DNA from 3 places in the Pseudomonas sp. LBUM1679 genome. Region 2 is predicted to be linked to each of the others. Evidence: predicted binding sites of a transcription regulator. Region 2 holds the regulator's gene; each other region holds the start of a gene.
The links. The regulator FliA, encoded in region 2, starts transcription of late flagellar genes. The targets are predictions, from matches to a motif close to CTAAAGTTTNNNNNNNNNNNGCCGNTAA.
Positions count from the first base shown of each region.

Region 1: ACA062_RS26975 (flagellar protein MotY) is a predicted target of FliA. The motif match lies at 3,953-3,980, and genes of this name have one in related genera.
Region 3: motA (flagellar motor stator protein MotA) is a predicted target of FliA. The motif match lies at 7,229-7,256, and genes of this name have one in related genera.

Region 1 is NZ_CP166774.1:5,906,360-5,916,928, reverse strand. It holds gene bfr (bacterioferritin) at 170-643, opposite strand; gene ACA062_RS26995 (bacterioferritin-associated ferredoxin) at 842-1,060, opposite strand; gene ACA062_RS26990 (peroxiredoxin) at 1,375-1,977, shown strand; gene rnt (ribonuclease T) at 2,166-2,843, opposite strand; gene pyrC (dihydroorotase) at 2,840-3,886, opposite strand; gene ACA062_RS26975 (flagellar protein MotY) at 4,046-4,954, shown strand; gene ACA062_RS26970 (argininosuccinate synthase) at 5,084-6,301, shown strand; gene ACA062_RS26965 (hypothetical protein) at 6,452-7,150, opposite strand; gene ACA062_RS26960 (response regulator transcription factor) at 7,646-8,272, shown strand; gene ACA062_RS26955 (PA3496 family putative envelope integrity protein) at 8,361-8,540, opposite strand; gene nth (endonuclease III) at 8,648-9,286, opposite strand; gene ACA062_RS26945 (Rnf-Nqr domain containing protein) at 9,312-9,899, opposite strand; gene ACA062_RS26940 (RnfABCDGE type electron transport complex subunit G) at 9,892-10,503, opposite strand; gene ACA062_RS26935 (RnfABCDGE type electron transport complex subunit D) at 10,500-10,569, opposite strand, start outside.
Region 2 is NZ_CP166774.1:5,445,151-5,455,719, reverse strand. It holds gene ACA062_RS24720 (RHS repeat-associated core domain-containing protein) at 445-1,470, opposite strand; gene ACA062_RS24715 (DUF6124 family protein) at 1,800-2,162, opposite strand; gene flhA (flagellar biosynthesis protein FlhA) at 2,878-5,007, shown strand; gene flhF (flagellar biosynthesis GTPase FlhF) at 5,019-6,350, shown strand; gene fleN (flagellar synthesis regulator FleN) at 6,467-7,297, shown strand; gene fliA (RNA polymerase sigma factor FliA) at 7,294-8,034, shown strand; gene ACA062_RS24690 (chemotaxis response regulator CheY) at 8,203-8,574, shown strand; gene ACA062_RS24685 (protein phosphatase CheZ) at 8,597-9,385, shown strand; gene ACA062_RS24680 (chemotaxis protein CheA) at 9,409-10,569, shown strand, end outside.
Region 3 is NZ_CP166774.1:514,328-524,896, forward strand. It holds gene serB (phosphoserine phosphatase SerB) at 1-1,150, shown strand, start outside; gene ACA062_RS02335 (cyclic-di-GMP receptor FimW-related protein) at 1,296-3,071, opposite strand; gene ACA062_RS02340 (lectin OAA family protein) at 3,413-3,814, shown strand; gene asd (archaetidylserine decarboxylase) at 3,871-4,731, opposite strand; gene rhdA (thiosulfate sulfurtransferase) at 4,750-5,565, opposite strand; gene ACA062_RS02355 (HDOD domain-containing protein) at 5,609-7,144, opposite strand; gene motA (flagellar motor stator protein MotA) at 7,325-8,176, shown strand; gene motB (flagellar motor protein MotB) at 8,180-9,208, shown strand; gene rsgA (small ribosomal subunit biogenesis GTPase RsgA) at 9,301-10,332, opposite strand; gene orn (oligoribonuclease) at 10,440-10,569, shown strand, end outside.

The sequences.
Region 1 (10,569 bases), 460 kb from region 2:
CCTCGAAAGAGGAGCGGGGCTTTTTATTGCGCTTGATAAGTTATGTGGATGCCGGTGTGGACGTCGATGTCGATGGCGACGCTGCCATCATCGCCAAGATCGCAGCCTCGTTGCACTCGACAGCTCCTACACAGCCCCTACACGGCGCAACCCGGCGCCTACACAGTTCTTACTCTTCGCCCATCTGCGATTGCAGATAGTTCTCAAGACCAACCTTATCGATCAGGCCCAGTTGGGTTTCCAGCCAGTCGATATGTTCTTCTTCGGACTCAAGGATGTCTTCGAGCAATTCACGGCTACCGAAGTCGCCAACGGTTTCGCAATGCGCGATCGCCACCTTGAGATCGGCATGCCCGGTTTTTTCAATACGCAGGTCGCACTCCAGCATTTCCTGGGTGTGTTCGCCGATCTGCAGCTTGCCCAGGTCCTGGACGTTAGGCAGGCCTTCGAGGAACAGGATGCGCTTGATCAGCTTGTCCGCGTGCTTCATCTCGTCGATGGATTCGTGGTACTCGTGCTTGCCGAGCTTGTTCAGACCCCAATCTTCGTACATGCGCGCATGCAAAAAGTATTGATTGATCGCGACCAGCTCATTGGCAAGGATCTTGTTGAGATGCTGGATGACTGTAATGTCGCCTTTCATGATGGGGTCCTGCCCTGTATTAGCTGTCTATAAGGCAGAGTTTGAGCCGCGTACTTAAGAGTGTCAAACCTAAGTTATTGAAAGTTAAATGAAAATTAATCGGAATAAGAATGTTTGTGTTCCGCGTCTAGAGCGTAAACGATTGATTTTCAGGCATAAAAAAACCGGACATCAGTCCGGTTCTTTGAAATACGGTATTTATGCAGCGGTAAATTCTACAGGATAGGGAATCGCAGCCTGGGCCGATTGTATTTTGGTCAGGGTTTCGCGGACCACTTCCTTGGCAAGGCAGGCGCATTTGCCACATTGGCTGGCAACACCGGTAGCCTGGCGGACTTCCTTGTAGCTGCAGCATCCTTCATAGATTGCATCGCGGATTTGGCCGTCGGTGACGCCAGTGCAGAGGCAGACATACATAAGTGAAAACCGTCGCTGGTTGTGACTCAATTGCGATGGATCTTAATGTTAACGAGAATGATTGTCAAAGTGGTTTCTGACAGCTTCGCGTTATAAGTGGGCGCGACTGACGAACGGTTTTTTCCAAAGCAATGTGCCAGTAAGCGCCACGAAGCATTTTTAACCTGTCTGCGAAAAACCGTTAAGGACAGCTCAAACGCGCAGTGTATGATGGCCGGTCCTTATGAAGCGGGTGCGTGTCACAGGGCTGTCGCCTGAAGGTGGCAGGCTGGCGCAAACCCGGAACTTCACGTTTTTACACCAGGAGATATCCAATGAGCGTACTCGTAGGCAAGCAAGCCCCTGACTTCACCGTACCGGCCGTACTCGGCAATGGCGAAATCGTAGACAGCTTCACCCTGTCGTCGGCCATCAAAGGCAAATACGGCCTGGTGTTCTTCTACCCACTGGACTTCACCTTCGTTTGCCCGTCCGAGCTGATCGCTCTGGACAACCGCATGTCCGATTTCAAGGCACGCAACGTTGAAGTGATCGCGGTTTCGATCGACTCGCACTTCACCCACAACGCCTGGCGCAACACCCCGGTCAACAATGGTGGCATCGGCGAAGTCCGCTACACCATGGCGGCCGACCTGAAGCACGAAATCGCCAAGGCCTACGACGTTGAGTCCGAAGGCGGCGTGGCGTTCCGTGGCGCGTTCCTGATCGACGACAAAGGCGTTGTCCGCTCGCAGATCATCAACGACCTGCCGCTGGGCCGTAACATCGAAGAGCTGATCCGTCTGGTCGACGCTCTGCAATTCCACGAAGAGCACGGCGAAGTTTGCCCTGCCAACTGGAAAAAAGGCGACAAAGGCATGACCGCTTCGACCGAAGGCGTCGCGGCTTACCTGACCGAGAACGCTGCTGCGCTGTAAGGCAGGTTCGAGGCATAAAAAAACCGGCCCTGGTGGCCGGTTTTTTTATGGGGCTGGATAAAGGAAGTCGCCCCCTGTAGGAGCGAGCTTGCTCGCGATGGACTCAAGACCGCCGCGGGGTGTCAGACATCCAGCGTTATCGTTGACGACCTTCGCTGGCAAGCCAGCTCCTACAGGGGGGGGTGTAATCAGTCGTTGAAATCTTCCCAGCCGCCCATTTGTTTCCAGCGATTGACGATGCCGCAGAACAGCTCGGCCGTCTTCTCAGTGTCATAACGAGCCGAGTGAGCCTCGCGACCGTCGAAGTCGATGTCGGCGGCCTGGCAGGCCTTGGCCAGAACGGTTTGACCGTAAGCCAGGCCTGCGAGGGTGGCGGTATCGAAACTGGAGAACGGATGAAACGGGTTGCGCTTCATGTCCAGACGCGCAACCGCTGCGTTAAGAAAACCCAGGTCGAAACTGCTGTTGTGCCCGACCAGAATCGCCCGTTTGCAACCGTTGGCCTTCAGGGCCTTGCGGATACCGCGGAAGATATCGGTCAGCGCCGCTTCTTCACTCACGGCCATGCGCAGCGGGTGATCGAGTTTGATCCCGGTGAATTCCAGGGCGGCTGCTTCGATGTTCGCGCCTTCAAACGGCTCGACGCGAAAGAAGTAGGTGTGATCAGGGTAAACAAACCCTTTTTCATCCATGGCGATGGTGGTGGCGGCAATTTCCAGCAAGGCGTCAGTGGCAGAGTTGAAACCCCCGGTTTCAACGTCGACAACAACGGGCAGGTATCCACGGAAGCGCTCAGCCATCGGGTGGCGCGAGCCACCTCCGCCGCCTTGACCGTCCTGTTCGTCGTCGAAATGGTCTTCACTCACGCGTGTTCCTCCAGCAGGCGCCAGCGCAGTTTTTCACCGGCGCGCAGCGGGATTACAGTCAACTCGCCAAATGGCAGGCTGGTCGGGGCGGTCCACTCTTCGCGGACCAGGGTGATGCGATCGGTGTTCACCGGCAGGCCGTAGAAGCGCGGGCCGTTGAGGCTGGCAAAGGCTTCGAGCTTGTCCAGCGCGTTACGCTGTTCGAAGGCTTCGGCGTACATCTCGATCGCGGCATAAGCGGTGTAGCAGCCGGCACAGCCGCATGCGGCTTCCTTGGCGTGCTGGGCATGGGGCGCCGAGTCGGTGCCGAGGAAGAACTTGTCGCTGCCGCTGGTGGCGGCGTCGAGCAGCGCTTCCTGGTGCGTGTTGCGCTTGAGGATCGGCAGGCAGTAGAAGTGCGGCCGAATCCCGCCCACCAACATATGGTTGCGGTTGTACAGCAGGTGATGGGCGGTGATGGTCGCGCCGACGTTGGCCGAGGCCTCATTGACGAACTGCACGGCGTCAGCGGTGGTGATGTGTTCGAACACCACCTTGAGCGTCGGGAAACGCTCGACCACACGACGCATGTGCTCATCGATGAAGATTTTTTCGCGATCGAACACGTCGACATCGCCACGGGTGACTTCACCGTGGACCAGCAGGGGCATCCCGACTTCGGCCATGGCCTCGAGTGCAGGGAAAATCTTGTCGATGCTGGTGACGCCAGAGTCCGAATTGGTGGTCGCGCCGGCCGGGTACAGTTTGGCGGCGTGAATGAAACCGCTGGCCTTGGCCTCGCGAATTTCTTCGGGCTGGGTACGGTCGGTCAGGTACAGCACCATCAACGGTTCGAAACGACTGCCGGCCGGGCGTGCAGCGAGAATCCGCTGGCGATAGCCGTCGGCTTCAGCGGCGTTGCGCACCGGAGGTACCAGGTTGGGCATGATGATGGCGCGACCAAAGGTGCGCGCGACATCCGCAACGGTATTGGTCAACACGGCACCATCGCGAAGATGAATGTGCCAGTCGTCGGGACGCAGCAGGGTCAGGCGGTCGGACATGAGGGGATTCCAGGCGGGTCAAACTCTGGGGAATGCTACCGGAAAAGACTCTTCCAGGCACTCGCTATCAAGTTTTGCGGGAAGCTTCCGATATCCAACAGGTCTGCCGTGAACATTTGTGTGTCGGTCTTTTTGTTGTAGAAGCCAGTGGAGCCTCCCGTGCGCCAGCGTTATTTAGTCTTGCTCAGTGTGTTCGCCAGCCTTCCTGCGATGGCGCTCACGTTCCAGACTCGCCTGGAGAGCATCGAGTGGACGGTGGAAGGTGACAAGTTCGAATGCCGCCTGACTCAGCCGATCACCGATTTTGGTTCGGGTGAGTTCGTGCGCCGCGCCGGTGAGCAGGCGACGTTTCGGCTGAAGGCTGATATCGCGATGATCGGCGGCGGTTCAGCGACCTTGCTGGCGGCTGCGGCGCCATGGCAGCCGGGGCGTGGCGACATCAACCTCGGTGCCGTGCAAATCGGCAGTGGCAATGTGCTGTTCAACAGCTCGCACGTACAGGCCGGGCGCTTGATCAATGGCTTGATGGACGGCCGCAGTCCGGTGGTGCGGCATTATTCGGGCGATGGCCGGGTATCGGAAGTGCGTCTGTTGCCGGTCAAGTTCAGCAAGGCCTTCAACGAATACCAGGGCTGTGTAGCGAAGCTGCTGCCGAAGAATTTCGAGCAGGTCAGGCAATCCCGGATCGGCTTCCCCGGCGAAGGCATCGATCTCGACGCGCAGGCCAAGGCACAATTGCAAATGATGCTGGCGTTCATGAAGGCCGACCCGACAGTCAATCACATCGAGCTCGATGGTCATTCCGACAACAGCGGCAACCGCCTGACCAACCGGGACCTCTCGCGGCGCCGGGCCCTGGCGGTCATGGAGTTCTTCAAGGCCAACGGTGTTCAGGCGTCGCAGATTACCCTGCGCTTCCACGGCGAACGTTATCCATTGGCGCCCAACACCTCGGCCGCCAACCGGGCGAAGAACCGTCGGGTCAATGTCCATCTCGCGCGGGTGGCGCCGACCGAAAAACCGTCCCCCCGCGCCACGGCGACGGCGAGCGCGGCATCGACGTCCTGAACGGGCTGTGATCGTCGCTCGCTTGACATAATCTGTCGCTTCGTCGTCATAAGCTGTCGCGCCTCTGTAAATTATTCTGCATGACCGGTAGACTTGACGGCTTTCCGTAGAACCCCGTGGAGTGATGGCATGGCGGACGTAAACAAGGTCGTTCTGGCGTATTCCGGCGGCCTGGACACTTCGGTGATCCTCAAGTGGCTGCAGGATACTTATAACTGTGAAGTCGTGACCTTCACCGCTGACCTGGGTCAGGGCGAAGAGGTCGAGCCGGCCCGCGCCAAGGCTCAGGCCATGGGCGTAAAAGAAATCTACATCGACGATCTGCGCGAAGAATTCGTGCGTGATTTCGTGTTCCCGATGTTCCGCGCCAACACCGTTTATGAAGGCGAGTACCTGCTGGGTACTTCCATCGCTCGTCCGTTGATCGCCAAGCGCCTGATCGAAATCGCCAACGAAACCGGCGCTGACGCCATTTCCCATGGCGCGACCGGCAAGGGTAACGACCAGGTGCGTTTCGAACTGGGCGCCTACGCCCTGAAGCCAGGCGTGAAGGTCATCGCTCCGTGGCGCGAATGGGACCTGCTGTCCCGTGAAAAGCTGATGGATTACGCTGAAAAGCACAACATCCCGATCGAGCGTCACGGCAAGAAAAAATCCCCGTACTCGATGGATGCCAACCTGCTGCACATCTCCTATGAAGGCGGCGTGCTGGAAGACACCTGGACCGAGCACGAAGAAGACATGTGGAAATGGACCGTCTCCCCGGAGAAGGCTCCTGACAAGGCGCAGTACCTGGAACTGACCTACCGCAACGGCGATATCGTCGCGCTGGACGGTGTCGAAATGACCCCGGCTACCGTGCTGGCGACCCTGAACCGCATTGGTGGCGAACACGGTATCGGCCGTCTCGACATCGTCGAGAACCGCTACGTCGGCATGAAGTCCCGTGGCTGCTACGAAACCCCTGGTGGCACCATCATGCTGCGCGCCCACCGTGCGATCGAATCGATCACCCTGGACCGCGAAGTGGCTCACCTCAAGGATGAGCTGATGCCGAAATACGCCAGCCTGATCTACACCGGTTACTGGTGGAGCCCTGAGCGTCTGATGCTGCAACAGATGATCGATGCTTCCCAGGCCCATGTGAACGGCGTTGTGCGCCTGAAGCTGTACAAGGGCAACGTGATCGTCACCGGCCGCAAGTCCGACGAATCGCTGTTCGACGCCAACATCGCGACCTTCGAGGAAGATGGCGGCGCTTACAACCAGGCCGATGCGGCGGGCTTCATCAAGCTCAATGCCTTGCGCATGCGTATTGCGGCGAACAAAGGCCGCAAGCTGTTCTGAGACGTCAGATAACGCAGTGCAACCCGCGTCGTTGAATCTGTGGCCTTGTCGTTGACAAGGCCACAGATCTGAAGGGGGGGATGTTCTGCCTGACATTGCGCTGCCGCGTACTGATGACTGTCCTGTCTGTTTCTACCGGGTCTTCAATCGCTATTGACTGCTTTGCGTCAATGGATGCGTTTGTTCAATGACCGTCAGGCCATTTGAATTCAAATTGTAAGCAACATAGAGCGCTGCACCACTGTGTTTCTTTGTGTTTCTTGCATGTTTGAATGGGCTCTCCTTCAGCAGCCTCTGTGATTCACTGCAGGTGATGAACACGATGGCATGCGCAGCTTTTCCCTGTTCTTGTCGAATATTTTCCAGCGAGGCGTCCATCTCGATGTGTTGGCTCATCCCGCGTATATCGACGATATACAGGTCTTTGAGTCGCTCCGGCAGGCGGATGTAGTGCTCCGGCGCGGTCTGTAGATCCGTCCCGGGAGGGTCCTGTGCGTAACCGGAAGGGGGAGTGGAGCCGCGATCAATCGTCGATTGACTCCGGGCCGGTTTTTTATGTGTCGACCTGGACTCACGCTTTCCCGGACGCTCGGCCTTGTTCATGGCTTTTATGAAGTGCTCGCCTTTTGCAAAATCGGAAGGTGCGTAAAGCGACCGATAGTTGAAGTTGAGTGTGGCAAAGAAAAGAAAGAGCAGATAAAAAGGAAAGCTGATCAAGAACCAGACGTAGATATCCCGGTCTTCATCATCAAGGAAGGGCAGGGAGACAGCCGCTGAAGTTTCCGACAGGGTTGCGAATATCGCGATGAGTGTCAGGGGGTTGGTGATTTTTTGTTTTATATGTTCCATGTTTTTTTCTCATTAAAGTTTGTCTTTTCTCTTGGGTGTATGGGAGAGGTTTTGGTCTGCTGCTCGGGATGGTAACTGCTTGTTAGTGTTTCGGGTATATCTGTTTCATTGTGTTAGCACCTTAGTGGTTGTTTGGCTATATGAGTAAGAGGACGCTGGATAGGCAATATTGTTAATGTGCGTCCTGGGCCGGAAAATATCGGTTACTTTTCAGGATAGTTCAAACATCGTTGCAGGCCGGATTTTCGGTATCCGAGTCTTTTTGTTTGTTTTATGGTTGCAAATCGATACAAAAAACTGTTGAGGAATCGCAAGTCGAGCGCCTGATAAGTTTTCTGATGCACTGTATTCAAGGAATTTTTGTAGGAATAATCTGTGTTGTTTGTAGGGAATGTCTCTTGCTGTGGATGGCCGGGGGGGGCGGCATGCCATGGGTGAAACGACTAGGCTATTGTGCGGGCTCTAAAAATTCGAACAGCGAAATTGGACTTGCCCATGAATAAAGTGCTGATCGTGGATGATCACCCCGTCATTCGTCTAGCGGTACGTATGCTGATGGAACGTCATGGCTACGAAGTCATTGCAGAAACAGATAATGGTGTGGATGCGTTACAGCTTGCCCGCGAACTTATGCCCGATATTGTCATTCTGGATATTGGCATTCCAAAACTCGATGGGTTGGAAGTCATTGCGCGACTGGCATCGGCAGCCATGCCAATAAAAGTATTGATATTGACGTCCCAGGCACCGGGTCATTTTTCCATGCGTTGCATGCAATCGGGGGCTGCCGGATATGTTTGCAAGCAACAGGATCTCACTGAATTGCTCAGCGCAATAAAGGCGGTGTTGTCAGGCTACAGTTATTTTCCGAATCAAGCCCTGCACACGGTGCGTTCCAGTATGGGCAATGCCAGTGAATCCGATATGGTGGATCGTCTGTCGGGGCGGGAAATGATGGTGTTGCAGCAACTGGCCCGCGGGAGGACCAACAAGGAGATTGCCGACGGCATGTTCCTTAGCAATAAAACCGTCAGCACTTACAAGACGCGCTTGTTATTGAAGCTCAATGCGCGTTCCCTGGTCGATCTGATCGAATTGGCGCAACGCAATGGTCTGGTGTGACGGCGGCAACGTTGACGATAGGCGTTAGGCGATTATCAGGGGGGCGGCTCTGGGTAAAAAGCCTCCGTTTCGGGAGGCTTTTGAGGTGTCATAGGTCAAAATCGTAATCGGCCAATTGCTTTTGCAGTCGGCGCTCCTCCAGCAGATTGTCAATGGTGCGGCGTTTATTGAGGTTGGTCTTTGCCACTTCAACCACAGGGTCGGCGTCATCAGCCTCAACGGGGGTGAAGTCGTCTTCTACGTCCAATTGCTCTTTGCCAGTACTCATAGGGTCAACTCCAGGCTAAGACTGCCTTTGGCGCTCCTTATATCGACATTCGTGCGGTGGGTAAAAAAGATTTTTTCAATCGATATATTGAAAAACCTAATAGCGCCTCAATCGTCCGAGGTCTTGTGCTTGTATTCGCACAGGTCTTCAATCCGGCAACTGCCACAGCGGGGCTTGCGAGCCAGGCAGACGTAGCGACCATGGAGAATCAGCCAGTGATGGGAATCGAGCAGGTATTGCCTGGGCACGAACTTCATCAGCTTTGTCTCGACCTCGACCACATTCTTGCCCGGCGCAATCCCGGTACGGTTGCTGACCCGGAAAATATGGGTGTCCACGGCCATGGTCAGCTGACGGAATGCCGTATTGAGCACCACGTTGGCCGTTTTACGACCGACACCGGGTAGCGCTTCCAGCGCTTCACGGGTTTGCGGCACTTCGCCGCCATGACGCTCCAGCAGCAAACGACAGGTCTCGATCACATTTTTCGCTTTGCTGTTGAACAGTCCGATCGTCTTGATGTACTCCGACAATCCCTCGACGCCCAAGGCGTGAATCGCGGCAGGCGTATTGGCCACCGGATAGAGTTTGGCGGTGGCCTTGTTGACGCCGACATCGGTCGACTGTGCCGAAAGAATCACGGCGATCAGCAGTTCGAACGGCGACGAGTAGGCCAGTTCGGTTTTCGGTTCCGGGTTGTCTTCGTGAAACCGGCGGAAAATTTCCAGACGTTTTGCAGCATTCATGAACAGTGATTTTCCTCGAAGACAGTCAGTGTGAAGGCGTCGGGTGCGCCCAGGCCTGCCAGGCGGCGAGCAGCAGCCCGAGCAGAATGAATCCACCGGGCGCCAGGATAGCCAGGCGTACCCCACCGTCGGCGGTCAGGACCCAGCCTTGCCAGTCCGGTTGCGTGGCGCCAGCCAGCCATGGCAGGTGGCCGCCCAGTGTGCCGCTGCCCAACAGCTCTCGCAGCAGGCCCATACCCATCAGCAACGCGCCGAACAGGCCACACAGGCGCAGACGATCACGCCCTGTGCGCTGGAAAAAACCGGTCTGGTCCATGACGACGCATTGCAAGGCAATCAATCCTGCATACCAGCCCATCTGTTGATGCCATTGAAGCGACCAGGCCTGCGCCCCGAGTTCAGCGCAACTGGTCAGCGTGGCCGCCAGCAAGACGCCAGCAAGCACCTGGGTCGCTGGAATCAGTCGGGCGCGCAACGCGCCCATGCACACCCCAAAGACACTGCTCACCACGATGAACATCAGCCACAAGCCCAGCGCCTTCATCAGCGAGTCCGTCGCGCCGATCAGGGGCGCCAGCATCAGCGAGTGTTGCAGGGGCGATGAGTTATTCATGGGCACTGCTCCCGATCAGCTGTTGCGAGTGTTCATCGAAGTAGCGCAACGCGTCATGAATGGCGTTGATCACCGCTCTTGAGGTGATGGTCGCGCCAGCGATCTGATCAAATGTCCCCTGATCTTTTTTCAGGGCCCAGCCCGCGTCGCCGGGTTCGGCTCGGGTTTTGCCGGCGAAAACCTGAAGCCAGGCGTTGGGCCAGTCGGCAATCCTGCCACCCAGCCCTGGGGTTTCCGATTGATTGAGGGTTTTGACGCCCAGCAACCGGCCATTTGCGCCGATGGCGATCAGCAGTTCGATTGAACCTGCGTAGCCCAGGGTCTGGCTGCGCAGCAATACGGCGCTGGGTTGGCCAGCCTTGGTCACGCGGTAGCCACCCAGCAGCATGCTTTCAGGCAAGTCTGTTCTTGCAAGGCTGAGGGGCTGTTCCAGCGGCTGATTGTCATAACTGTCAGGGGGCAGCAGGTCGAGCAGGTTACGACTGTCGATCAGACGCTGTTCAGCCGCAATGCGCGGCGCGCTGGTGTGCTGCACGAGGTAGGTCGCGCCTGTCCCCAGGCCCGCCAGCAACACCAGGATCACGACACTCGACGCTCGGCTCATGGTTCAACCCGCTCCTGCCTGGCCGCGGCAATCCGCTCCAGCGCCGGTACGCACAGGTTCATCAGC
Region 2 (10,569 bases):
ACGGCGCAAGCATGTGTAGGCTCTGTAAGTGTCTGGAGATGTCGATTAAACATGGATGTTTAAGATCAAAAGATCGCAGCCTTCGGCAGCTCCTACAGGGTGTACGCAATTCCTGTGTAGGAGCTGCCGAAGGCTGCGATCTTTTGATCTAAATGCGGCTGTCGTAGTAACCGGGTCTGCCAAGTGAGCCCGCAGGAACTGGACGTGCACCGTGCGCTAACTACAGTTCTATGACAGGTTTTTGGACGCATTGGCGGCACCAATGTTGCTCTGTGGCAGTCCCCTGATACAGCGGCGCATGCAGTAATCGCTACCACTTGTCCCACATGGGTGTCAGGCACGACTTGGTGGCTCGAGACTGGCTAATGGGTGTCTCCTTTTTTGATATTTGTGCTCGTCCCCTTTGTTGTCTTTTTTTTTCATTAAATTCGTTTGCGTTGATTATTAGTTGGTGCGTATATTTTTCATTGCGTTTGAATAGGAGGGTGGTTGCTCATAATCTGGCAGTGCGAATTTATTTTTTAGTTTTGTAATGAAATATTTTTGTTGTGAGATGGCATTGCTGTACGCTTCAAAATCATCATCGGAGTATTTGTAGCCTCGTATATCTTGTATGTCTTTTACTATGCTGCGTTTATATTTGATGGTTGAGATTGTTTTGGATGCTTTTGCGATCTCTTCCGAAAGCTGTGAAAGTTTGATATGTCGTATTTTATCGAATTCTGGGTGGTCGTCAGGTGTTAATAAGGATTCTGTATTAAGTCGTTTTATTAAATGTTCTTTTGGCTCTTGGTTAACTCTATGTGCACTATCAGTAATGCTGGTTTTTAATCGTTTTTGGATTGTTTTTATGGCGTTTTTGGTGTGCCGCGAGATTTCTGCGCGTGACGTATTGCTTGCAATAAGAGCATTCAGTTGTTTTACAAGAACTTGCCATGATCGCCCATTTGAATCAAATCTATTAATTGGATCTCCTCCGCAATACGCATATGCATTTATTCCACCCTTCCCAAACGGACTCAAACTGTCCGGACTGTTGAATCGCATCAAAACCGGATTAAACGCCCGATACCCATTCCCCAGCAAATAACACCCAGTCACCGGATCCGGACGTTCGCCGTTAAAGCCGAGCAGGCTGAGTAACCCGCTTTCAACTGGGCGGTGGCCATAGGGCGAATAGGCTATGGGTTGTCGTGGATGATTGGCTTTGACCGCCTGCAACACCGAACGCTGCTGATCGGTGGCCAGCAGCGTGGTATCGGGTGCATTACCCTCACTTCGTTGTTGCGCCAACAGTTGATCGCCATGCTGGACGATGGAATAGCGCATCGCCCCCTGTATCTCGGTGACCAGCCTGCTTTTGCAGTAAAAACGCTGGCGCTCGGGGATATCAGGCAGGGCGTGACTGGTCAGTCGATCAAGGGGGTCGTAGTGGTATTGGCAGAGTACGGTTTCGCGCGGCGATGTCATGGGAGGTTCCTTCGAATGTCCGAAGTGCGGGAACTCAGTATTGGCGGTTTGGTAAGGGTTGGGTACTAGCAGAACTGTTAGGTGCGCCGACTTTTAACCTTGGTTTGATACCGGCTAATGGGTATCCCCTTTTTTCCAAGGATGACCCGATTTCGCCGGATTTTCGCCGCGATTCCTGACCAGTCCCAAGCCAGTCAGCCAACACACAAAACCCGTGGGAGCGAGCCTGCTCGCGAAGAGGCCACCCCCAATCGATAAAGATGTCGACTGACACGCCGCTTTCGCGAGCAGGCTCGCACACATGAATTGTGCCTTGCTTGAACCCTTTACTAACCCTGCGGATCGAGGTTATCCAGCGCGCGATTCACCGCCAATTCGCCAACCATGATCATCTGCGAAATCGCCATCATCGTATGGCGCTGAGAACCTTTCAGCCCTGCAGCAAAGTCATCGGCCACGACCCTGGCCGACGCCAGCGACTCGCAGGCATGGGCCAACAGGCTTTCGGTATCGATGCCGGGCGCAATCACGAACATGGTGCTGGGCTTGCGCTCCGTGGCGTTTATGCGGGCGGACAGGTTGATGTACTCATCGAGGGCACGGTCGGCGGCTTCGTGGAGTTTTTGCGGATCGATTGAGGTGTCTGGGGAAGCGTTTTCGGTTTCCGGCGGGTTGGGCGTTACTTTGAACATAGATGGAACTCCAAATCAGAAAAGAGGAGCCATCACTCTCGCTACCAAACGAATGGGTGGTGGCCATACGCGGGTTGGTAGACCGGTGACTTGGAGAACCGGCGCGCCCGAAGGCGCCCTGCGCATGGCCACCATGAAGACACAGACCGCAAGGCCTGCTTCAGGTGTGCTACGCACGAAGTCTACCGGGCTACCAAACCCGATCGCTGTTTTTCAGCGACCGCGAAACGATAAAGCCCGGCCCTCAGGCGCACAAGCCGGCGGATTCTGGCGCAGTCGTAGGCTACGGCGCAAGAATGTGTAGGCTCTGTAAGTGTCTGGAGATGTCGATTAAACATAGATGTTTAAAATCAAAAGATCGCAGCCTGCGGCAGCTCCTACATAGATCGCATGCACCCTGTAGGAGCTGCCGCAGGCTGCGATCTTTTGATCTTGAAGCGGATATCTGCAATTCATGAATTTTGTGCTGGCAGTGCCGGCCTCATCGCGGGCAAGCCCGGCTCCCACAGGATTGGGGATGACCGCAAATTCCCCGTTCGACACAGATCCCTGTGGGAGCCGGGCTTGCCCGCGATGAGGCCGGGTCAGGCGATACCATAACCCTCGATAAACCCCTCTATTCCAAACCCCGCAAAAGTTGGAAGGCTTCTTGCAGTACCCCCTCTGCGCCTGCGTCTGGCGTCAAAAGTTTGCTTTAAAGGAACGGGGAAAACCGGTGGATCGCTCTCAGTTACTCAACACTGCTCGCACGAACGTTGCCGACTTGAGTCGGGGCAATCTGGGTGTGCCGTTGTTGTTGCTGGTCATGCTGGCGATGATGATGTTGCCGATGCCGCCGTTCCTGCTGGACGTGTTTTTCACGTTCAACATCGCCTTGTCCATCGTCGTCCTGTTGGTCTGCGTCTACGCCTTGCGCCCGCTGGACTTCGCGGTGTTCCCGACCATCCTGCTGGTGGCGACGCTGCTGCGGCTGGCGTTGAACGTGGCCTCGACGCGGGTGGTGATGCTCCACGGCCAGGATGGCCACGCCGCCGCCGGCAAGGTGATCCAGGCCTTTGGTGAGGTGGTGATCGGCGGCAACTACGTGGTCGGTATCGTGGTCTTCGCGATCTTGATGATCATCAACTTCGTCGTGGTGACCAAGGGTGCCGGGCGGATTTCCGAGGTGAGCGCGCGTTTCACCCTCGATGCCATGCCCGGTAAACAGATGGCGATCGACGCCGACTTGAACGCCGGTTTGATCGACCAGAACCAGGCCAAGGCCCGACGCTCCGAAGTGGCCCAGGAAGCCGAGTTCTACGGTTCCATGGACGGTGCCAGCAAGTTCGTGCGCGGTGACGCCATTGCCGGCCTGTTGATTCTGTTCATCAACCTGATCGGGGGCATGGCGGTCGGGATTTTCCAGCATGGCATGAGCTTCGGCGATGCCGGCAAGGTGTACGCGCTGTTGACCATCGGTGACGGTTTGGTGGCGCAATTGCCATCACTGTTGTTATCGACAGCCGCCGCGATCATGGTGACCCGTGCGTCCGGTTCCGAAGACATGGGCAAGCAGATCAATCGCCAGATGTTCGCCTCGCCGAAAGCCTTGGCGGTCGCGGCCGGTTTGATGGCGGTGATGGGCCTGGTGCCGGGCATGCCGCACTTCTCCTTTCTCAGCATGGCGGCCCTGGCCGGCGGCGGCGCGTACCTGTTCTGGAAGAAGCAGAACAGCGTCAAGGTCCAGGCCCTGCAAGAGGTGCAGCGTCAGCAGGAGCTGCTGCCGTCGCCGGCCCGCGCCCAGGAAACCAAGGAGCTGGGCTGGGACGACGTGACCCCGATCGACATGATCGGCCTGGAGGTCGGCTACCGCCTGATTCCGTTGGTGGATCGCAACCAGGGTGGTCAGTTGCTGGCGCGGATCAAGGGCGTGCGCAAGAAGCTGTCCCAGGACCTCGGCTTCCTCATGCCGACGGTGCATATCCGGGACAACCTCGACCTGGCGCCGAGCGCCTATCGCCTGACCCTGATGGGGGTGATCCTGGCCGAAGCGGAGATTTACCCGGACCGGGAGCTGGCGATCAACCCGGGGCAGGTCTACGGTACGTTGAACGGCATAAACGCCAAAGATCCGGCTTTCGGTCTGGAAGCGGTCTGGATCGAAGTCAGCCAGCGAGCCCAGGCGCAATCCCTCGGTTACACCGTGGTCGATGCCAGTACCGTCGTGGCAACCCACTTGAACCAGATTCTGTACAAGCACTCCAGTGAGCTGATCGGCCACGAAGAAGTGCAGCAACTCATGCAATTACTGGCCAAAAGCTCGCCAAAACTGGCCGAAGAGCTGGTGCCGGGCGTGGTTTCGCTGTCGCAGCTGCTCAAGGTGCTGCAGGCGTTGCTGGCCGAACAGGTGCCGGTGCGGGACATTCGCAGCATTGCCGAGGCCATCGCGAACAACGCGGCCAAGAGTCAAGATACCGCCGCGCTGGTGGCTGCCGTGCGCGTTGGCGTCTCCCGCGCAATCGTCCAAAGCATTGTAGGCACTGACTCCGAGCTGCCAGTGATCACGCTGGAGCCAAGGTTGGAACAGATATTGCTCAATAGTCTGCAGAAGGCGGGACAAGGCTCGGAAGAGGGTGTTCTGCTGGAGCCAAGCATGGCTGAAAAGCTGCAGCGTTCGTTGATCGAGGCGGCGCAGCGGCAGGAAATGCAAGGTCAACCGGTGATTTTGCTGGTAGCCGGCCCGGTTCGCGCGATGCTGTCGCGATTTGGCCGACTCGCAGTCCCGGGTTTGCATGTGTTGGCGTACCAGGAAATTCCTGACAACAAGCAAGTGACCATCGTTGCGACAGTAGGGCCCAACGGCTGAGGTAAGGGTTCATGCAAGTTAAGCGTTTTTTCGCCGCCGATATGCGTCAGGCCATGAAGCTGGTTCGTGATGAGCTGGGGGCTGATGCCGCCATCATTGGCAACCGCCGGATCGCCGGTGGTGTCGAGCTGACGGCTGCCCTGGATTACAAGCTGTCGGCGCTGGCGCCGCGTGTACCGAACATGGAGCTCGAAGACGAACTGCGCAAGACCCAGTCGCGGATCGTCACCGCCCAGGCCGAACTGAGCCTGCGCAGCGAAGGCGAGAGCGACAAGGGCACCAATCGCCAGTTGTTCGCCGGCCTGCCATTGACCGCCGCCGAGCCACTGGTCGAGCCGACTTTCGCCGAGCCTGCGCGTCCTGAGCCCGCGCCTGCCGCGGCGGCAGCCGGGGGCGTCGACCCACGTGCATTCGACTCGATGCGTTTCGAGCTCAACAGCCTGCGCGAACTGATGGAAGTGCAACTCGGCTCCCTGGCCTGGAACCAGCTGCAAGGCAGCCGTCCGGCCCAGGCCAGCCTCTGGCGGCGTATGCAACGCATCGGCCTGTCCGGCCCGTTGTCCCGGGATTTGCTGGACATGATTCCCGACATCGAAGAGCCCCGTCAGGCCTGGCGCATGTTGCTGGCGCACCTGGCGCGGATGATCAACATACCGGAGATCGAACCCTTGGAAGAGGGCGGGGTGATTGCCATGGTCGGTCCTGCAGGCATGGGCAAGACCACCACCCTGGCCAAACTCGCGGCCCGTTACGTGCTCAAGTACGGCGCGCAGCATATCGCGCTGGTGAGTATGGACAGCTACCGGATCGGTGCCCAGGAACAGCTCAAGACCCTCGGCCGCATCCTCAATGTGCCGGTGACGCACGTCGACCCGGGGCAATCGCTGGTGCAGGCGCTCGATCCCTTGCTGCGCAAGCGTGTGGTGCTGATCGATACCGCCGGCCTGCAGGCCAGCGATCCGGCATTGCGCATGCAGCTCGAAAGCCTGGCCGTGCGCGGCATCAAGTCAAAAAATTATCTGGTCCTGGCAACCACCAGCCAGAAACAGGTGCTGACGGCCGCTTATCACAGTTACAAGCGCTGCGGCCTCGCGGGCTGCATCCTGACTAAACTGGATGAAACCGCCAGTCTGGGCGAGGTGTTGAGCCTGGCCATCAGCCATGATTTGCCGGTGGCTTACCTGACCGATGGCCCGCGGATTCCCGATGATTTGCATCTGCCGCGGCGTCATCAGCTGGTCAGCCGTGCAGTAAGCGTGCAAATGCAGGAAGAACCCAGCGAAGAAGCCATGGCTGATATGTTCGCTGATATTTATCACAGCCCGACCAAGCGGGTCGGCTGAGGTAGTAATGAATAGTTTTTGTACCTACATCGATGGTCTGCCATGCATTGTTCCGTTGGTGAACGCGCAGCCAGTAATGTGGCCTCCGTCTATGCAAGACAAGGTAAAGAAATAACATGGGCAGCATGCATCCAGTACAGGTGATCGCGGTGACCGGCGGCAAAGGTGGCGTCGGGAAAACTAACGTGTCAGTGAACTTGTCCCTGGCTCTAGCTGAACTCGGCCGGCGCGTCATGCTGCTGGACGCCGATCTGGGGCTGGCGAACGTCGACGTCCTGCTGGGACTGACACCCAAACGGACCCTGGCCGACGTGATCGAAGGCCGCTGCGAGCTGCGCGACGTTCTGTTGCAAGGCCCCGGCGGCATTCGTATCGTCCCGGCCGCGTCCGGCACGCAGAGCATGGTGCATCTGAGCCCGGCGCAACATGCCGGCCTGATCCAGGCCTTCAGCGATATCGGCGATAACCTCGACGTATTGGTGATCGACACCGCGGCGGGCATTGGTGAGTCGGTCGTCAGTTTCGTTCGCGCAGCGCAAGAAGTGTTGCTGGTGGTCTGCGACGAACCGACCTCGATCACGGACGCCTACGCACTGATCAAGTTGCTCAACCGCGATTACGGGATGAACCGCTTCCGCGTCCTGGCCAACATGGCCCAGAGCCCGCAGGAAGGTCGCAACCTGTTCGCCAAGTTGACCAAGGTCACGGATCGCTTCCTCGACGTCGCCTTGCAATACGTGGGCGCCGTGCCGTACGACGAAAGTGTGCGCAAGGCCGTGCAGAAGCAGCGCGCCGTCTATGAGGCCTTTCCGCGTTCCAAGTGCTCCCTGGCCTTCAAGGCCATTGCACAGAAGGTCGATACCTGGCCGTTGCCGGCCAACCCCCGCGGGCACCTGGAGTTTTTCGTCGAACGCCTGGTGCAACAAACCGCAGGACCGGTGCTATGACAGCCAGAGGCTACAACTTTTACAAGCAGTCGGCACGTGACGCGCAGTACGAGCTGATCGAGCGTTACGCGCCACTGGTCAAACGCATTGCTTACCACTTGCTGGCACGTCTGCCGGCCAGTGTCCAGGTCGAAGACCTGATCCAGGCCGGGATGATCGGCCTGCTGGAAGTGTCGACCAAATATGACGCCAGCAAAGGCGCCAGCTTCGAGACGTACGCGGGCATTCGAATCCGCGGCGCGATGCTCGATGAGGTGCGCAAGGGGGACTGGGCGCCACGTTCGGTCCACCGCAATACCCGCATGGTCAGCGACGCGATTCGCTCGATTGAAGCTAAAACCGGGCGCGACGCTAAAGATCACGAAGTTGCGGCCGAACTCCAATTGAGTCTCGACGATTATTACGGGATTTTGAACGACACCCTGGGCAGCCGGCTGTTCAGTTTCGACGATCTGTTGCAGGACGGCGAACACGAAGGGCTGCACGAGGACGGCGCGAGTGCACATCCGGAGCCGTCGCGCGATCTGGAAGATGAACGCTTCCAGGCGGCGCTGGCGGACGCGATTGCCAATTTGCCTGAGCGTGAGCGCCTGGTGTTGGCGCTGTACTACGACGAAGAGCTCAATCTCAAGGAAATCGGCGAGGTCCTGGGGGTCAGCGAATCCCGGGTCAGCCAGTTACACAGCCAGTGCGCGGCCCGTTTGCGGGCGCGTTTGGGGGAGTGGCGAGCGCGCTGAAGGCAGTGTTGGGGACACTGCGAACGTGGCTGGTGTGGTGTTCAACTGCGCCGGTCGCGATCTGTTGTGCTCCAGACAGTCATCGAGTGCATCGCCGGATTGATTGAAATGGCGCGTCCAGGTGCTGGGCGCGTTTAAGACTGCTTGGAGGTCGAATTGGACAAGAACATGAAAATCCTCATCGTTGATGACTTCTCAACGATGCGGCGGATCATTAAAAACCTGTTGCGTGACCTTGGGTTCACCAACACGGTCGAGGCGGATGATGGCACCACGGCCATTCCGATGCTCAACAGCGGCAGCATCGATTTTCTGGTCACCGACTGGAACATGCCTGGCATGACCGGCATCGATCTGCTGCGCCACGTGCGTGCCGATGAAAAGCTCAAGCACCTGCCGGTGCTGATGGTAACCGCTGAAGCCAAGCGCGAGCAGATCATCGAGGCGGCCCAGGCCGGTGTTAACGGCTATGTGGTCAAGCCCTTCACGGCCCAGGCGTTAAAAGAAAAAATCGAGAAGATTTTCGAACGCATTGGTTGAGCAACAGCGCCACGGGGGAGCTATGGAGCAAAAAGAATCTTCACAGGGTGATTTCGAATCGACCCTGAAAAAACACGCGGTCGAACTGGTCGCAAGCCTTGAAAAAGGCAAGTTCGGCGACGCGGTGCAACTGATCCATGAGCTCAACCAGACCCGTGACCGCGGCCTGTATCAGGAGGTGGGCAAGCTCACCCGCGAGTTGCATAACGCGATCGTCAATTTCCAGATTGACCCGCACATGCCGCAAGCCGAGGAAGTGTCCCAGATCACGGACGCCACGGAGCGCCTGGGCTATGTGGTCAGGCTGACCGAGGCCGCGGCCAACCGCACCATGGACCTGGTAGAGAACGCCACGCCGCTGGTCAACAGCCTGAGCCACGAAGCCCAGGCGCTGAGCACGGACTGGGGACGGTTCATGCGTCGTGAAGTCGGGGCGCAAGAGTTCCGCGAACTGGCCCGGCGGGTCGACGGTTTCCTGACACGCAGCAGCGCCGACAATCGCATTGTGTCGAGCAACCTCAACGATATCCTGCTCGCTCAGGATTATCAGGACCTTACCGGTCAAGTGATCAAGCGTGTGACCCAATTGGTCACCGAAGTTGAAAGCAACCTGCTCAAACTCGTGCTGATGGCCAGTCAGGTGGACCGCTTTGCGGGCATCGAACATGACCGTGAAGCGATGCGGGCAGAAAAAGATCCGCAAAAACAGCTCTCTCAGGGTGAAGGTCCGCAGATTCATGCCGATAAAAGAGAAGACGTCATGTCCGGTCAGGACGATGTGGACGATTTGCTTTCCAGCCTTGGATTTTAAGACCTGTTAGGAGCACCCCATTAATGAGCTTCGGCGCCGATGAAGAGATCCTTCAGGATTTCCTGGTTGAGGCCGGCGAGATTCTAGAGCTGCTGTCCGAACAGCTGGTCGAGCTGGAAAGCCGACCGGATGATGCGGACTTGCTCAATGCAATTTTTCGCGGTTTTCACACTGTAAAAGGAGGCGCCGGCTTCCTCCAGCTCAACGAGCTGGTGGAGTGCTGTCACATCGCCGAGAACGTGTTCGACATCCTGCGCAAGGGTGAGCGTCGCGTCGACTCGGAACTGATGGACGTGGTTCTCGAAGCACTCGACGCGGTGAACAACATGTTCACCGAGGTCCGCGAACGCAGCCCGGTCACGGCGGCCACACCTGCGTTGCTGGCGGCCCTGGCGCGTCTGGCCGAGCCGCAATCGGCCGACGCAGCGGCACCGGTTGTCGCCGTGGCGCCTGTGGCTGACAGCGTTTCGGAAGACATCACCGACAATGAATTCGAACAACTGCTGGACTCGCTGAACGCGATCAAGGCGCAGGCCGAGGCGGCGCCTTGCGCTCCGGCACCGGTCAGCAACAATGCGGCGGGCAGCGACGAAATCACCGATGCCGAGTTCGAGTCATTGCTCGATCAGTTGCACGGTAAAGGCCGGTTCGCCGTCGACGCCGTGGTTGCGCCAGCAGCGCCAGCAGTGCCCGCCGCACCGGCCGCGCCGAAAACGGCAGGCGACAGCTGCGACATCACCGACGAAGAATTTGAAGCACTGCTCGATCAACTGCACGGCAAGGGCAACTTCGCGGTCGAAGCGCTGGAGTCGGCGATTGCTTCGGCTCCGGTCCCGGCTGCGCCAACGGCCGCAGCGGTAGGCAGCGAACTGATCTCCGATCACGAGTTCGAAGCGCTGCTCGACGAGCTTCACGGCAAAGGCAAGTTTTCTGAAATCGGCACCGCTGCCGGTGCCGGTGCATCGGTGGCCACACCGATCGCGAAGGCCGCAGCCCCCAAACCGGTCGCCAAAGCCGTCGAACCAAAAGCCTCCGAGCCAAAAGCCGACGCAGTGAAGGCCGCCCCGGCGCCTGCGCGTGCACCGGCGGCGCCGCCGGCTGAGAAGCCCGCCAGCGAAGCAGAGACCACCGTGCGGGTCGACACCGCGCGGCTCGATGAAATCATGAACATGGTCGGCGAGTTG
Region 3 (10,569 bases), 2.3 Mb from region 2:
CGGCGTTCTGGCCCAGGGTGGTGTGAACATTCTCGACATCGGTCAGGCGGTGATCCACGACACCCTGTCGTTCGGCATCCTGGTTGAAATTCCTGACACCGAACAAGGCAAGTCGGTGCTCAAGGACATCCTGTTCACGGCTTACAAGCTCGATCAACAAGTGCGTTTCACGCCGGTGTCCGAAGAGGATTACCAGCAATGGGTGGGCAATCAGGGCAAGAAACGCCACATCGTGACGCTATTGACCCGCAAAGTGACTGCCGAGCAATTGCAGCGAGTCAGTTCGATCACTGCCAAGTACGGCCTGAACATCGACCACATCGACCGACTGTCCGGGCGTATGCCGCTGGATACCCCGGCCGATAAAGGTAAGGGTTGCATCGAGTTTTCCGTGCGTGGCGAGGCGGCTGACCCGCAAGCGTTGCGGGCGGAATTCTTAAGCGTTGCCCAGGAACTGAACGTCGACATCGCCTTTCAGGAAGATTCGCTGTTCCGCCGCAACCGACGCCTGGCTGTGTTCGACATGGACTCGACGCTGATAGAAGCCGAAGTCATCGACGAACTGGCCAAGGCCGCCGGTGTCGGTGACCAGGTCTCCGCCATCACCGAGCGGGCGATGGCTGGCGAGCTGGATTTCCGCGCCAGCTTCAAAGAGCGCCTGGCCTTGCTGCAGGGGCTGGACGTTAGCGTACTGGACTCGATCGGCGCCTCTTTGCGCCTGACCGAAGGCGCGGAAACACTCTTCGCCGAACTCAAGCGTCTGGGCTACAAGACGGCGATCCTGTCGGGTGGCTTCACTTATTTTGCCAAGCAGTTGCAAGCCAAGCTGGGCATCGACTATGTGTTTGCCAACGAGCTGGAAGTGGTCGATGGCAAAGTCACCGGCGTGGCAGTTGAACCGATCGTCGACGCACAGCGCAAGGCGGATCTGCTGAAGGAACTGGCGCACAAGGAAGGTTTGCGTCTGGAGCAGACCATAGCAGTCGGCGACGGCGCCAATGATTTGCCGATGCTGGCGATTGCCGGGCTGGGCGTGGCGTTCCGCGCCAAGCCGCTGGTCAAGCAGTCGGCGAAGCAGGCGATTTCCACCCTTGGGCTGGATGGTGTGCTGTATCTGCTGGGCTTCCGGGATCGCGACGGGCAGCTCTGATATCTCGGTTGCCTGATCGGGCCTCATCGCGGGCAAGCCCGCTCCCACAGGGATCTCCTTTGTGTGACAGATCGTGTGCACACCGAAGAACCTGTGGGAGCGGGCTTGCCCGCGATGGCGGCGCCGCGGTCTTACAGATTCACCCTCAAAGCGTCTTCCACAACGAATCGAATTCCTGCTCGATACGAACCTCACCGCTCCCTCCGGCGTTGACGTTTGCGGCTGTCTCCAGCAAGCGATAGGCAAACTGATTGAAGCTGTGGGTGCTCGCCAGTCGCCGATCCAGCGCGACCCGGCGTTCTTCTCCGTGGGTATTGATCACCACCTTGTGGCCTTCCTGAAAGGGCAGGCGCGGAGCGAGCAACGTCGGCGGCAGGTCTATCGCGCTGATGGCCGGCAATAACAAACCGCGCAGGTATTGGCTGTGACCGTCATGGTCACGCAGCAATTGCAGCCCGCAAGGTTCGGCGTAAGGCGCGACCTGCTCGATCCCCATTTGCGTACCACCGCCACGCACCTGCCGGATCCAGCGCACCACTGCGATGCTCCAGCCTTGTCCTGCAGAATCCTCGAGGCCCACCATTTCGCCCGCCTGTAGCTCGGCGGGCACTGCGCCTGGCCAGGCCAGGCAATAACCGCCAGGACTGTGATTGATCACCGGCAGGGCATAAGTCGCAAAGTGTTGATTGCGGTCGGATGCCTCATGGCTGTCGTCATTGCGAAGTTGCGGGTACTCGATTTCTTCGTAGGGCAACAGATCGCCCACGTTGCCCTGGTGCGCGACAGGGCTCCACAGGTCTTTTACTCGATCTGGCGATATTGCCGAGAATTGCGCCTGTCGGGAGCCCGAGTGTTTCAGGATGTCGCTGAACGAACGTTGCCCACCCAGATAGAAGTGCAGTGCGCTCATGCCGATGCACAGGGTCAAGGTGCCTTGGCCGACAGTGCGCTGGAAGCCGCGCTCGGCCGTCTGGCCCCAGGCTGCATGCAGGTGTTGCAGCGTATCGAGGCTCAGCCCTGCAGGGACCGGCAGGGGTGTCGAGCTGTCGGTTTTTTGCAAATGAGCTTCGATGGCTGCGACCAGCGGCAGCGGATCGATCGCGAGAACGCTTTCCTGCTGCTCCGGGCGAAACCGGGCGCTATAACGAGGCCCGGTGTCGCTGTCCGATGCGATGGCAAACAGTCCATCGGACCGTTTACCGGGTTGCAGTTTGATCCATTTACTCCAGGGCTCCAGCACCTCGGCGACCCGGGCAATCTGGTTCTGCCGCAGTTGGTTGCAACGGGAGGCACCCAGCAGCAACGCGACGACGTAGGTCTGTTCGATGCTCAGCGTTTGCGTCTGGCTGGCCAGCTCGTCGCGCAGGCTCAGGTGCTGCAGCTGGTGCAGACAAGCGATCCGATACAGCTGGTGCAACTCCAGCCACAGCCCTTCCGGTACCGGGCAATAAAGCTCGGTGGCGCGGATCAACGGCCCGTTCAGGCAATGGATCGCACGTTGCAACGCCTGGGTCAGCAGCGGCGCACGGTCCTTGCTGAATCGCGGAGTGATGCGCACGACAATCTGTTTATAGCCAATCGCCAGGTGATTTTGCAGCGCCTGGCAGAGGTTGGCGATCTTGCGCGAACGTTCGTCGAGGACAATCGACTGATGCAGGAAATGCCGCTCCAGGTGTTTGCAGACGTAATACACCTCGGGCCTTAGCAGCTCGAGCATTTGCAGGCGGTTATCGCTGGGCGTCAGGAGCTGATTGAGTTCACTCAAGCCTTGATAGAGCTGGCGCGCGGTTTCGCCGATGCTGGCTTTAGGCAGTTTGGCAATCCAGCGCTTGAGGTCGCGCGGGGTGGCTTCACAGAACGTCAGGCGCAACTGCCTGGGGGTGGGCGCGCGTAGCAAGAGGTGGGGAAGAGTTTCATTCATGCCGTGGACAAACTCCGACAGGGAAAATGGGCAGTGAATGGCATGACTGTAACATGCAGAAGTACCCTCGACCCCGTGTAGGAGCTGCCGAAGGCTGCGATCTTTTGATTTTCGGCGACAGTGATGACGCTAAAGATCAAAAGATCGTCCGAACGCGGCCCGAACCTTCGGCAGCTCCTACAAGGGGAGTGTCGGCAGGCAGGGGATTACCGTTTGTCTGTCAGTCTGGTGCCGTTCGGGTGTGCTACTAATCTGACAGTCGTGCGACTGGATACGCACAGTCGCACGGCCTGCTGCAGACGCAGGGCAGGTCTCTTCGTAACTTCAAGGAGATGAGGTTCATGTCTAAATACGTAGTGGCAAATCAATGGGGCGGTAGTTCGGCACCCTGGCATCCAGGTGGAGACTGGGTACTGGGCGCGCGGGACAACCAGAAGGTTGTCGCGATCGACATCAAATCGGGCGATGGCGGCAAGAGCTTCACCGGCACCATGACTTACGCCGGCGAGGGTCCCATTGGTTTCAAGGCTCAACGCACGGGCCAGAACCAGTACAACGTTGAAAATCAGTGGGGCGGTAACGATGCCCCATGGCATCCAGGTGGCAAGTGGGTCATCGGCGGCCGCGATAATCAGAACGTTGTCGCGTTGAGTGTGACCTCCAGTGATGGAGGGAAAAACCTCAGTGGCACCAATACCTACGCCAATGAAGGACCGATCGGCTTCCGTGGACAGATAGAGTAGCGGCACCACCGACGTGTCCGGCCCCGCGAAGACGTTCGCGGGGTTCGGATCAGGCATCAGGCTGTTGGCAGACCCATGCCCTGGCCCATCTGCACCGGCGAACCGGCCGCCAGTTCTTCAGCCCATTTCACCTGGTCCGGCCCGAATAGCACCACGGCTGTCGAACCCAGTTTGAAGCGACCCAGTTCCGCACCTTTTTCCAGGTGGATCGGCGCACGTGCTGCTTCGTCGTAGCGGAAGGTTTTCAGCTCGCGCTTCGGTGGTGTGACCAATCCGGCCCAGACCGTTTCGATCGATGCCACAATCATGGCACCCACCAGCACCACGGCCATTGGCCCGCGCTCAGTGTCGAAAATGCACGCCACACGCTCGTTGCGGGCGAACAGTTCCGGCACGTTTTCGGCGGTGGTCTGGTTGACAGAGAAAATCCGCCCAGGAATGTAGACCATCTCGCGCAGCGTGCCCGCCAATGGCATGTGCACGCGGTGATAGTCCTTCGGCGACAAATAAATGGTGGCGAAATCGCCGCCCATGAATGGCGCGGCATTGGCCGCGTCACCACCGAGCAACTCCAGGACGCTGAAGCTGTGGCCCTTGGCCTGGAACACGCGGCCGTGTTCGATCGGGCCGAGTTGGCTGACGGCACCGTCGGCGGGGCTGAGGATGGCCCCCGGCGTCTGGTCCAGCGGGCGCGCACCCTCTTTCAAGGCGCGCGTGAAGAACGCATTGAAGTGCTCGTACGCGGTGAGGTCTTCGACCAGCGCCTGGGACATGTCCACCTGATAGCGCTTGGCGAACCACGCCGTAAAGGCGTTCTTGAACCAGCGCACGCGGCATTCGGCAATGCAGCCGGCCAGTCGCGACAGCAAATGGTGGGGCAGCAGGTATTGGCTGAGGATAAACAAACGCTTATTCATTGATGGTCCTTAGAAACCTTATTTCTCTACCGGGGTATCGGGATGGTTGCCCCATTCGCCCCATGAGCCGGCGTAGCCTTTGACCCGCGGATAACCGAGGGATTTGGCCACCAGATAGGTGAAGCCAGAGCGATGGTGGGTCTGGCAGTGGGTGATCACTTCTTTGTCTTTGCTGATCCCGAGTTGCTCCAGGATCTGCGGCATGTCCGTGCGAATGCGCAGGTGACGTGCCGGATCCATGCCCGCGGTCCATTCGAAATTGACCGCGCCGGGGATGTGTCCTGCCTTGGCCGCCAGGACTTTCTCGCCGGAGTACTCCAGCGGTCCGCGGGCGTCCCAGATCGCCAGGTCGGCTGCGCCGAGACGGCTTTGCAGGTACTCGCGGGTGGCGATGGGTTCGTCGTGCAAGGTCAGAGGGACCGGGCCGCCGACCGCCGCCGGGATCTGGATCGACATGGGCAAACCTTCCGCCAGCCAGGCTTGCAGACCGCCGTCGACATAGTGGTAGTGGCGATGGCCGATAACGTCCAGCAGCCAGATAAAGCGTCCGGCCCAGCCGCCGCCTTCATCGTCATAGACGACGTAGACCGCATCGGGGTTATGTCCCAGTTCGCCGAACAATGCTTCAAGCGCCCCCTGGGTCGGCAGCAGGCCCGGCGCAGGCGCCTGGCCCAGTTGCGTACGCTTGGGATCGACAAAGCGTGCGCCGGGAATATGCCCTTCGGTGTAACGGGCGCTGCTGGTCAGGTCCACCAGGATAAGTTCGCGGGCTTCGAGGCGGGCGAGCAGGTCGCTCGGCTCGATCACCAGGGTCAAGCCAGAGAAGTCAGGCATGTGAGGTCTCCAGAGCACAAAGGGTTGGATTGTAGCGCAGCCTTCAGTGGCCGCGGTGGCTAAAGCTGTGCAGGGCTTTTTCGATGCACTGCGCGGTTTTGCCGAAGGCTTGCACGGTGATCTCCGAGAACGGCCCGCCGCCCTGATCCGCCACCACAAGCATGATCACCCGGCCGTTGCTGACCAGTGAGCGCAGTAACAGGTGTTCACCCGCGAATTGCGAGCGCAGGTCGGCGGGCAGAAGGGCCGAGAGTCGCGCATGGTTGGCCGGGCTCAGGCGCAACTGCGCCTGTTGCGAGAGCAGGCGTTGCAGCACGGTGCTTTGGCTGACAGGGAAACTCAGGGCGGCGGCTGCCTTTGGCAGGCCGAAGGCCTGGTGCACCCGCAAATGGGCGTGAGTGCGGTCGGCCATTAAAATCATCACCCGTTGCATGCCGCACGCGACCAGGGCGTCGCAAGCAGAGGTGGTCAAGTGCATGGCATTGGCGAAGCGACTGGGCTGCATCAGCAATTCGGCGCACTGCCTGCGCCATTCCACCAGGTCTTCGGCGGTCGGCGCCGGGGTCGGCAGCCCATCCACGTGAATGTTCTTCCTCCCCCATGGCCAGATCAGCGAAACGGCCGGGTGCCACAGGTCTGGCATGGCGTGATGACGGGCGCTGGTGACGGCCTGTCGGTGCAACTGCTGCTGCACATCGGCCATCGGCATTTGCAGGTAAAGGCAGGTCAGGTAGCGCCAGCGCTCAGCGTGCGGACTGTCCCAGGCCTGTTGCACCGACAGCGCCAGACCGTTGGCCAGCAACACGGTGTTGGCCGGTTGATTGAGCCAGCGGCGCAGGGTCGGATCGTCATCGAGGCGGTTCTGCTGGCGCAACGGGTGATTACTGTCGCGAGCGATGCGCAGGACCTTGACCAGTTCCCGTTGCTCGTTGAGCAGCAGCCGGTAACCTTGCTGCACCCAGAATGGCAGGTGCCAGAGGTCCACCAGGGCCTGACCGATTTGCAGCAGGCGTACGCCGAACAGCTGCTTCTCGACGTCGCGCGCCGATTCGCCTTTATGGATGACCCGCTGCTCCCACTCTTCAAGCAACTGCGGATGGGTCAACGCCATCGGCCACAACGGCGAGAGAAACAGCAGGCTGCCCCAATGGATGTCCTGCCACAGCCGCGCCAGGCGACTGGCGAAAAAACCGTTGGCCTGTTGGGTCGCGTGCTGGCTGATCAACTGCAGCTGGCGCAGGGCGACGGGGATCTGCGACAGCGGCTCGGCGGGCAGCCGGCCGAGGAGCTCTTCGATGCGCTTCAACCCGAGGCGATTGAGCGCTACCTCCAGGTTTTCAGCGGGCGTGGACAGGCGGCCATGGGCATGCCGGTTGGCTTCGCGAATCACGCTCAAGGCCAGGGCAGGGCTGTCCTGCATCATTTCGGCGATATCGCGCAGCGAACTTCGCTTGTCGCGGATGGCTTTGCAAACCCGATCATGACTGGCTTGCGGAACGGGCAGGCGCACGCCATCGAGCAGCTTGACCCAGCCATCGAGTGTGCTCGGCGGCGTTGGAACGTTCGTTTGGTTAGCCATGTCTGGACGCGATCATCGTCTGCATTTATCTATGCCCCAAGCGTATGCCCGGAGCGGGCCACATTGGCTTTTCAACTGAACGGGCTATAGTCTGGCGCAGTTTTGCCGATAAGGAGAAGAAGAGATTTTTCAACTTCCGAATATGACCTTGAACCCGACTCAGTAAGTGCTCCCCATCCTATGGCTAAAATAATCGGCATCATCGTCGTATTCGCGAGCGTGCTCGGCGGCTACGTGCTCTCCCACGGTAAAATTGCCGCGCTGATTCAGCCCTTCGAGGTGATGATTATCGGTGGAGCGGCCCTGGGTGCATTCCTGCAGGCCAACCCCAGTCACATGACGATGCGCGTGTTCAAGAAGTCCTTGGGCATGTTCAGCTCGCGTTTCACCCACATCTTCTACCTTGAGGTGCTGGGGCTGATCTACGAGATCCTCAACAAGAGCCGCCGCGAAGGCATGATGGCCATCGAAGGCGACATTGAAGATGCCGCCGCGAGCCCGATCTTCGCCAAGTACCCGGCGGTTCTGAAAGATGAGCGCATGACGGCGTACATCTGTGATTACCTGCGCATCATGTCGTCCGGCAACATGGCGCCCCACGAGCTTGAAGGCCTGTTCGACATGGAGCTGTACAGCCTCAAGGAAGACCTGGATCACCCCTCCCACGCCGTGAACGGCATCGCCGACGCCATGCCCGGCTTCGGTATCGTCGCGGCGGTATTGGGTATCGTGGTGACCATGGCGTCCCTGGGTGATGGCGATCAGCAATCCATTGGCTTGCACGTCGGTGCGGCGCTGGTCGGTACCTTCTTCGGTATTCTTGCAGCCTATGGTTTCTTCGGCCCGCTGGCCCACTCCCTGGCCCACGATGCCAAGGAAGAACTGAACGTCTACGAGGCCATCAAGGCCTCGCTGGTCGCTTCCGCTTCCGGCATGCCGCCATCGCTGGCGGTGGAGTTCGGCCGCAAGGTGCTGTACCCGGCGCACCGCCCCAGCTTCGCCGAGCTGGAACAAGCGGTTCGCGGTCGCTGAGTCATGGAGAATAACCAGCCGATCATCATCAAGCGCGTCAAGCGCTACGCCGCCGGGCATCATGGGGGCGCCTGGAAAATCGCCTTCGCCGACTTCGCGACGGCGATGATGGCGTTCTTCCTGGTGCTGTGGCTGCTGTCCAACGCAACGCCTGAGCAGAAGATCGCCATCGCCGGTTACTTCAAGGACCCGATCGGCTTTACCGAAAGCGGCACGCCCTACATCATCGACCTGGGTGGTACGCCGACCCTGGCACCGGATATCACGCTCAATCCCGAGGTCAAATCCCAACCGCAGCCGGACAAAGTGACCATCGGTACCGAACAGGCCGAAGGCATGGCCGAGCAGGTCGAGAAGGAGCGGCTGGAGCTGCTGTTGCAAGAACTGCAGAGCAAGGTGGATGAAAATCCTCAGTTGCACAAATTCAAGGACCAGATCCAGTTCGAGATCATTGCCAATGGTTTGCGCATCCAGATCATGGACGCGGAAAACCGGCCGATGTTTGACTCGGGCAGTGCCCGCCTGAAACCGTACTTCGAAGATATTTTGCTGGCCATGGCCGACACCATCAAAGCCGTGCCGAACAAGATCAGCATCAGCGGCCACACCGATGCCACACCCTATTCGGGTACCGGTGATTTCGGTAACTGGGAGCTGTCAGCCAACCGTGCCAACGCGGCCCGCCGTGCGCTGGTAGCCGGCAGCTACCCGGAATCGCAAGTGGCGCGAGTCGTCGGGTATGCCTCTTCGACACTGTTTGATCGGGGTAACCCGTTCAACCCGGTCAATCGCCGTATCGACATCGTGGTGCTGACCAAAAAAGCCCAGCGTGCCATTGAAGGCGCGCAAGGTGCCGAACCAGCGCCGGAGTCGATGCCAGGGCAGGGCGCCCCGGGTGAAGTGCCGGCCACGCCCGTCGACCCGAATGCGTTGCCGGCCGATAAAGAGCCATTGCCGGCGCATGAGCTTCGCGAGCGCTTGAATCTGTTCGATGACCCGGCGCCGAAGCCGGGTGAGCCATCGAAACAGTGACCCACAAAAAAGCCGACAGTGATGTCGGCTTTTTTATTTCTGCTGCCTTCTGCGGATCATTTTCGTGGCATCACGAAAATGATCCAGGCTACTTAATAGCTGCTTTCCGGCAGACTGGCGATGATCGAGCGATAGCTGTTCATCCGTTGCTGCTGCACGCGGCCTTCTTCCAGGGCCTTGAGCAGGGCGCAACCCGGTTCGCGGTCGTGCTTGCAGTCGCGGAAGCGGCAGGTGCCGATCAGGTCGTTGAACTCGATGAAGCCGGCTTCGACGTCGGCTCGGCTGACGTGACCCAGGCCGAATTCGCGGATACCCGGGGAGTCGATCAACTCACCGCCACCGGGGAAGTGGAACAAGCGCGCGGTGGTGGTGGTGTGGGTGCCCTGGCCGGACAGTTCGGAGAGCGGGCCGACGCGGGTTTCGACTTCCGGCAGCAGGCTGTTGACCAGCGACGACTTGCCGACGCCGGACTGGCCGACGAACACGCTGATGCGCCCGTCCAGTTGCTCCTGCAGTTGCTCCATGCCGTTGCCGTGGTGCGCCGACACTTCCAGCACCGGATAGCCCAGCGTGCGGTAGACCGCCAGCAAGGCATTCAACGCCGGGGCGTTGTGTTCGTCGATCAGGTCGAATTTGTTGAGCAGCAGCAGCGGACGAATCCCCGCGTGCTCTGCCGCGACCAGATAACGGTCGATCAGGTTGGCGTGGGGCTCAGGCAGTGGCGCGAAGACAATGACGATCATGTCGACGTTGGCCGCCACCGGCTTGAGCTGGCCACGGCTGTCCGGACGGCAGAGTTCGGTTTTACGCGGCAGTTGCGCCACGATCACGCCGATCCCCTGGTTGCCGGCACGCCAGACCACCTGATCGCCGGTCACCAGCGCCGGGAGGTTGGCGCGCAAGTGGCAGCGGAACACCTGGCCGGCCAACTCGCCATCGAGCGCTTCGACTTCGACCTGCACACCGAAGTGCGCGATCACCAGGCCCGTCTGTTCCGGACCCAGGTCGCCACCCTCGAGTGCCTCGACAGCCGAGGACTCGCGTTTGGCGGCGCGGGCAGCGCGTTCGCCCTGAATCTTTTCGATGCGCCAGTTTTGACGACGATTGAGTTGGCGTTTGGCCATGGGTGTTCCGTATCAAGAATGCAGCGATTAGGTAAAACGGCGGCGAGTTTAGCACGCCCGGCCACGTCCCTAGGCTAAACTGCGCAGCATTGCCTAGGAGTCGACACATGCAAAACCCGCAGAATCTGATCTGGATCGACCTGGAAATGACCGGTCTGAACCCCGATACCGACGTCATCATCGAGATGGCCACCATCGTCACCGACAGTGATCTGAACACCCTGGCCGAAGGGCCGG